One region of the Pelatocladus sp. BLCC-F211 genome, then DNA from elsewhere that is predicted to be linked to it. Evidence: riboswitches for the same ligand, from Rfam matches in the RefSeq annotation. Region 1 holds a riboswitch; the other holds the start of a gene.
The links. Region 1 has a riboswitch for cobalamin ahead of ACE1AT_RS12775 (DUF1636 domain-containing protein). Riboswitches for the same ligand answer to the same signal wherever they lie in the genome.
Positions count from the first base shown of each region.

Region 2: linked by a shared signal. The riboswitch ahead of cobG (precorrin-3B synthase) and the one ahead of ACE1AT_RS12775 (DUF1636 domain-containing protein) in region 1 are both predicted to bind cobalamin.

Region 1 is NZ_JBHFLM010000105.1:23,188-26,610, reverse strand. Features, by position in the region: gene ACE1AT_RS12780 (tetratricopeptide repeat protein) at 1-1,380, shown strand, start outside; gene ACE1AT_RS12775 (DUF1636 domain-containing protein) at 1,538-1,963, opposite strand; cobalamin riboswitch at 1,984-2,123, opposite strand; gene ACE1AT_RS12770 (type 1 glutamine amidotransferase) at 2,150-2,950, opposite strand; one part of gene prfB (peptide chain release factor 2) at 3,297-3,368, shown strand; one part of gene prfB (peptide chain release factor 2) at 3,370-3,423, shown strand, end outside.
Region 2 is NZ_JBHFLM010000246.1:83,492-86,914, forward strand. Features, by position in the region: gene ACE1AT_RS29745 (alpha/beta fold hydrolase) at 1-598, opposite strand, end outside; gene ACE1AT_RS29750 (helix-turn-helix transcriptional regulator) at 698-1,594, opposite strand; cobalamin riboswitch at 1,764-1,953, shown strand; gene cobG (precorrin-3B synthase) at 2,003-3,423, shown strand, end outside.

The DNA of each region.
Region 1 (3,423 bases):
CAACTATTAAACTTAAATCACCCCCAAGAGGCCTTAACTTGCTTCGATCAACTCCTCAACTTTAACCGGGAAATCTCTGATATTTGGTTTTATAGAGGTGTTACTCTATACTTTTTAGGAAGTTATGAAGAAGCAGTTGCATCCTATGACAAAGCCTTGGCTCTTCAAAGTGACTCTTATCAAGGTTGGTATAATCGGAGCCTAGCATTGCACCTATCGGGATGCTATGAGGAAGCAGTCGATTCCTATGACCAAGCACTTGCGATTAAATCTGATCTAGATCAAGCTTGGTATAATCGAGGCATCGCCCTGTATTTTTTGGGGCGTGATCAAGAAGCAGTCGCTTCCTATGACCAAGCACTAGCAATTAAACCAGATTATTACCAAGCTGATTACAGCCGATGTCAAGCACTAGAGAACTTAGGACGCTACCAAGAAGCAATTGCTTCCTACGATAAAGTACTGGCACTCAAAAGCGATCATTACCAAGCTTGGTATCACAGGGGCAATGCTTTGTATTTATTAAAACACTACGATGAGGCAGTTGCTTCCTACGATCAAGCGCTAGCGCTCAAACCCGACTATTACCAAGCCTGGTACAACGGGAGTGTCGTCCTATACCTGTTAGGATTATACGAGGAAGTAGTCGCATCCTGTGAAAAAGTAGTACTAATCAAACCCGAACATTACCAAGCTTGGTATAACAAGGGCAATGCATTGTATTTTTTGGGACACTACGAAGACGCAATTGCTGCCTACGACAAAGTGCTGCTGATTCAGCCAAACTATGATCAAGCCTGGTATAACCGCAGTGTCGCCCTATATCCTTTAGGGTTATATGAAGAAGTAGTCACATCCTGTGACAAAGCAGTGGCGATCGCACCGAAGCATTACAAAGCCTGGTACAACAGAGGAAATGGACTATACTCTTTAGGCAAATATCAAGATGCATTAGCTTCCTACGACCAAGCACTAGCTATCAAACCTGATTATTACGAAGCCTGGTATAACCGGGGTGTGGTTCTGGGAAATTTGGGAGACTACAAAGAAGCAGTAGTTTGCTACGACAAATTACTGGCTATCCAACCTCACAATTACCAAGCCTGGTACAGCCGAGGTAATGCGCTCAATAAATTAGGTTCTTATCAAGATGCGCTAATTAGCCTTAACAAAGCAATTGCACTAGTTCCTGATTCCTTTGAAGCTCACTACAACAAGGCTTGCTGTTACGCTTTGCAAGAAAATCTCGAATTGTCCCTTGAAAGCTTGAAACGAGCCATTAGTCTCAATCCTGAATGTCGTAAGACAGTAAAAACTAACTCCAGCTTTCAAAAATTTCTCACAGATGAGGGGTTTCAAACATTGATTGCTCTGGAATAGGCGATCAGGGATCGGGTATTGGGGATCGGGGATCGGGGAAACGAGAATAAATACGGTTCGGCTAGTGATTTTTCGGCATAATTTTGTCATGTAGAGACGTGCCATGGCACGTCTCTACAGGTTTTAAATGCCTAATACCAATTCTTCGTGAAGCTCTTCAAGATAACGAAGGAATTCTTGCTAAAATACCTTTCTTGAGAGGTTCAGGACGTTCTGACCAAGGTAACAAACCATCAGGTTTAGCATAATATTTGCTGGCACATTCGAGAATGGCAGCTGCACTATCATCTACTGGTAAATCTCCAAACATATAAGTTAGTTTTCCAGAACCTGCGAAGGCGACAACACAAGAATGACTGCAAGCACTCATGCATTCTACTTCTTGAATCGGAAAATCATCTTTGAGATGCCAATCTTGGGCTAATTCCTGAAGTTGCTTTAATAACTTTTGTCCACCACTTTCACCAACTCGCTTCCCATCTTGCCAGACGCTAGCACAAGTCTTGCACACAAATAGAGTATGAGAGGGGTGTGAAGTGTTGTTATGTGTAGAAATTGGAGAAGTATTTGTAGCTGTGGTCATCTGTACCTCGCAGATATTTTAGAAGTGAAATCAACTTCGGCGGGCATCCTGACTTACTTTGTTAAGTTCACAGTTGCGGGACAGCGCCGGATTTCCACCGGACTTTCCCCGTTACCTCTAGTGGCTGCTCCCCACTAGAACCGAATCTTTTTGATCTTAACCGAAATGTATTGAAACAACACGCCCTTAAACTTTGCTAGGTGTTGGCAAAGCTACTTGCAATCGCTTAAACATCGCTTGTCGTCCCTGCATTGCCAAGGTGTCATCTATAGGTGATAGAGTAATAGGCTGCTGGTATTTCAGTCTCAGTGCAGTTTGAATTAACCAATCTGCCACAAAGGGGTTTTTTGGTAACAGTGGCCCATGGGAATAGGTAGCGATCGCATTCTGATAAAATACACCTTCTGTACCATCCTCACCATTGTTGCCCAAACCATGCACCACGCGTCCGAGTGCTTCGACTTTGCCTAATTTAGTACGTCCACCATGATTTTCAAATCCAATTAGGTATGGTTTGCTACCTGTCATTTCTTGGAGATCCCGCGCTAGACGAGTGGCGGTGACTTCTACAACTAAATTACCGATACAACGCCGGACATTTTCGCCGGGATGCACTGAGACTATATCCAATATGCCTAAACCCTGAATGCGTTGTCCAAATCCTGGTTCATAGTAGTGTCCCAAAAGTTGGGGTGAACCACAGGTAAAAACGCCAGGAGTACCATTTTCAATTTTTTCGCGCATTGCTTCTGCTTTCGCACCTTGCAAATCACGCATGACAATTTCTTGCTGACGATCTTGGGCGCCACCACCCACAATTAAATCTACAGATTTGATCTCATCTGCTGTCGCATTTTGATCTAAAGGCAAAACCTTGACATTGTATCCCCGCCACTGACAACGGCGTTCTAAGACGATAACATTACCGCGATCGCCATAGGTACTCATCAGCGTCGGATATAGCCAACCAATGGTCAGTTCTTTCATAATTTTAGGGATCGGGGATCGGGGATCGGGGATTGGGGAAGGTAGGGGTCCCCTTTGGGGATAAGGGGCAGGTGGGGCCCCCTCTGGGGAACTCGGGGCCCCCACTCCCCCAAGGGAGTGGGGATTAGGGGCGAAGGGGCAACGGGGATTGAGGACAAGGGAGACAAGAAAGAGTTATTTAACAAGTCTCTTCCCGATCCCTGATCCCCGATCCCTGATTTTCTTGTACGAGCATATTATTATAGATAAGATTTTGAGATACCAATAAAATAAATAGCAATGTCTATTGATACGAGAGTGTAAATCTACCATTAAAATATAAAGCGCGCTCTCATTAGCAAGAACTATGGATGCATTAGAACTAAAACGGGAAATTGAAACGTTGTGCGATCGCCTGGGTAAAACCCAGGACTATCTTTGACATTCCTGCACTCACAGCCAAAATTCAAGATTTAGAAAAAATCGCAGCCCAG
Region 2 (3,423 bases), on a different contig from region 1:
CTTGTTCTAATTTTTGCATGGCTTCGAGTACGCCAGGTTTTAAAGCAAATTCTACAATTTTTTCCCTGTCTGGGTGAGTACGCAGGACTTCACGCAACAAACGACCATTGCTAGCACGATAAAGCTGAGGTGCAATCTTATGAATATTCAAAAAGTAAATCCATTCATAGCGCAGAATATCAAAAGATAAATCTACTAAACAAGCCAAGTGACCAACGGACATAGTTACAAAAGTCTTTAAACGAGTTGAGTAGACTGTTGCAATCTCCCAGCCGATCACAGCACCATAATCATGGGCAACTAAATGAACTTTGTTTAAATTAAGATTATCGAGTAGGGAAATAATATCATTGGCTAGAGCAGAAATCGTATACCGTTGAAGATGTTGGGGTTGATCACTGAGTCCATAACCAAGCAAGTCTGGACAGATAACGCGATAACCAGCATTCACCAAAGCAGAAACTTGATTTCGCCATAAATTACTGTCATCAGGCCAACCGTGCAGTAATAATACACATTCTTGACCCGAACCTAAATCTTGTAAAGAGTAGCGATCGCCTTTTATTTCTATAGTTTTTGTTCTCAGAGTCTCGTACATGAGTTTTGATGTTGAATATTCCACGTCAAACACCCTCAACATTACCTAGAATCAGAGTCTATAGTCGTTCACATTCTTGCTATTGGGAGCATATTTTTGCTAATAGTTCCGAAATTTTTTAGGAGACATTCCAACTAAACGCTGAAAATGACGACTGAGATGACTTTGATGAGCAAAACCACAGATAATTGCTACATCTGCAATACTAAAATCCGATTGTTGAAGCAACTGCTTTGCAAGTTCTACTCGCCTATAAATTACATACTGATGCGGCGTCATTTGTAACGACTGTTTGAACAGGCGACAAAAATAATAACAACTAATTCCGACTGTATTTGCCAAGTCTGCTAATTTAATATCTTCACTTAAATTTGCTTCGATGTAATCTATAACTTGCTTGAGTTTATATTTTGGTAATCCATCAGAATATTCAGGAAAACAATATTTTGATACCGAGAAGTTTTTAATTAAATGTACTGCTAAAGCTGTACCAAAAGACTCACCATATAATCTTCCTGCTGGACATCCAGATTTTAAATCAGCTTTCAGAGCATTCACGACATTTTGAATTAGTGGATCAAAAATATTCCATTTAGGTACAAATTCAATTTGTCGGCTATCTAATATTTCATCAGCAATTTTTTCAAAAAACGGAGATTTAAATGTCAGAATAGTAAAAGATATTGTTTCTTTCCAAGATGTCCAATGACTGGTGTGAGCAGGACACAAAGTAATTTCACCAGCACCCATTCGATATGACAAATGATTCCCACCCATACGACGTTCATGATGCGTCCACGAATTGACATCCATAATTTCTAGCGTCAACTGTTGCATCGTATGTTCACAAGTTTCTGAACCAGGATGTTGATAATGAGCGAGAAAAATGTTGTTCCAGTTTGCTTTTTGGCTAGTCAATAATGGTGGATGATAGAGAACTTGATTCAAGTCCTCCAAATTTGTCATATCTAAATTTGGTGACGTGGATTTAGGCATAGAGATTGTGATTTAATTTAACGTAAGTTTGATGAATTTACTTTAATCCCTCTCCAAATCCCTTCCCAAAACGGAGAAAAGCTTAAAAAACTATAAAAATTTCACCACTAGGCATTAAAATCTGCATTCTTTCAAGTCAGGAAGGAATTTAAAGAATATTAATCTAAGTTTTGATTTTATTTTTTGAGGTACAAACTCATGCTAGACTACTCAAACTTAGAGTTGGGAAAGTTCGGTGAGATCCCGGTACTGTGCCGCAGCTGTAATCCGATTGGAAATTGTTAGTAGTTAGTCAAATAACCAGCAAACAACAACTAATTCGGTTAGTCAGAACGCCAATTTCTAAGGGTGTCGCCAAGACGCATTGTTTCTCTGCTCCCTGCGCTGCACAGGGAAGGAGCCTTAGAGGTGTATTTATCGTCAATTTCTGTCCCTTGTCCTGGTATTTTTTACAGCACGTCCGCGCGAGACGGTACTCTATCACGCATCCGTATCCCTGGAGGGATTGTTACTATTGGACAATTTCGGATTGTCGCTGATTTAGCTGAGAAATTTGCTGCGAGTTATGTCAATATTACTAATCGTGCTAACTTCCAAATTCGTGAAGTTCACACACAAATAAATCCTGAAGTTTTGCACCAACTGCGAGAAGCTGGTTTAGCTTCGCCGATTCCGGGTGTTGATCATCTACGTAATATTATGGGTAGCCCAACAGCCGGGATTGATGCAGAAGAATTGATTGATACGCGATCGCTCATTCGCGCATTAGATAATTACATCACCACCCATGCTGAACTTGCGCCTTTGTCACCAAAATTCAGCATTGCAGTTGACGGTGGAAGTGCGCTAAAAGTGTGCGATCGCCCCAATGATATTGTCTTCAGTGCTGTTGAAATCAGTACACAGATATACTTTCATCTCAAACTGAATTTAGGTGAATCATTTCTAAATACAGGTATATTACTGCAACCCCAAGCATGTGTAGACGTAGTAGGTGCGATCGCCAAAGTCTATTTGCAGTATTCTGCACTAGAGCCAGAAAAGGTTACGGGCTATCGTAAATCCCGTAAACTTCGTTTATTTGAAGTTCTACACAACTTGGGTAGAGAAAGATTTCTCCAAGAAGTAGAAAGTCATCTTCCCCACTCCTTGCAACAACTTCCCAATATCCGCACTTCTCAAGTCATACAACCATACCTAACTCGCTATCTCCATCTTGGTGTTCACCCCCAAAGACAACAAGAACTTTCCTACATTGGTGTTGTACTACCACTCGGTAAATTAGAAACATGGCAAATGCACGGTTTAGCAGACATCGCCCAAGGTTACGGTATTGGTACACTTAGGCTCACACCCTGGCAGAATCTTCTGTTAACAGATATTCCTGATCAATATATTCACGAAGTCAAGAGCAAAATAGAACACTTAGATTTGCATTGGTCGCCAACCAAAATACACAGTGCTTTTGTTGCGTGTGCTGGTAGTACAGGATGTGCATCCTCAGCAACAGATACCAAAAATCATGCCTTAAAGGTAGCTGAGTATTTAGATCAACGCATCACCCTAAATCAACCTGTCAATATTCACTTTACAGGATGTCCAAAGTCTTGCGCCCAACACAACAACGCCGATATCACTCTCTTGGGTATCAGTGAAGAAAAGTATCACGTATATGCTGGAGATAGTGACAATGAAAGCAAATTTGGGCAAGAACTTTATCAGTCTGTAGCTTTTGCAGAATTACCCTCATTATTAGAAAAAATTCTTCAAGTTTACACTGCAAAACGTCTAACTCGCCACGAATCATTGGGAGAATTCGCCAACCGATA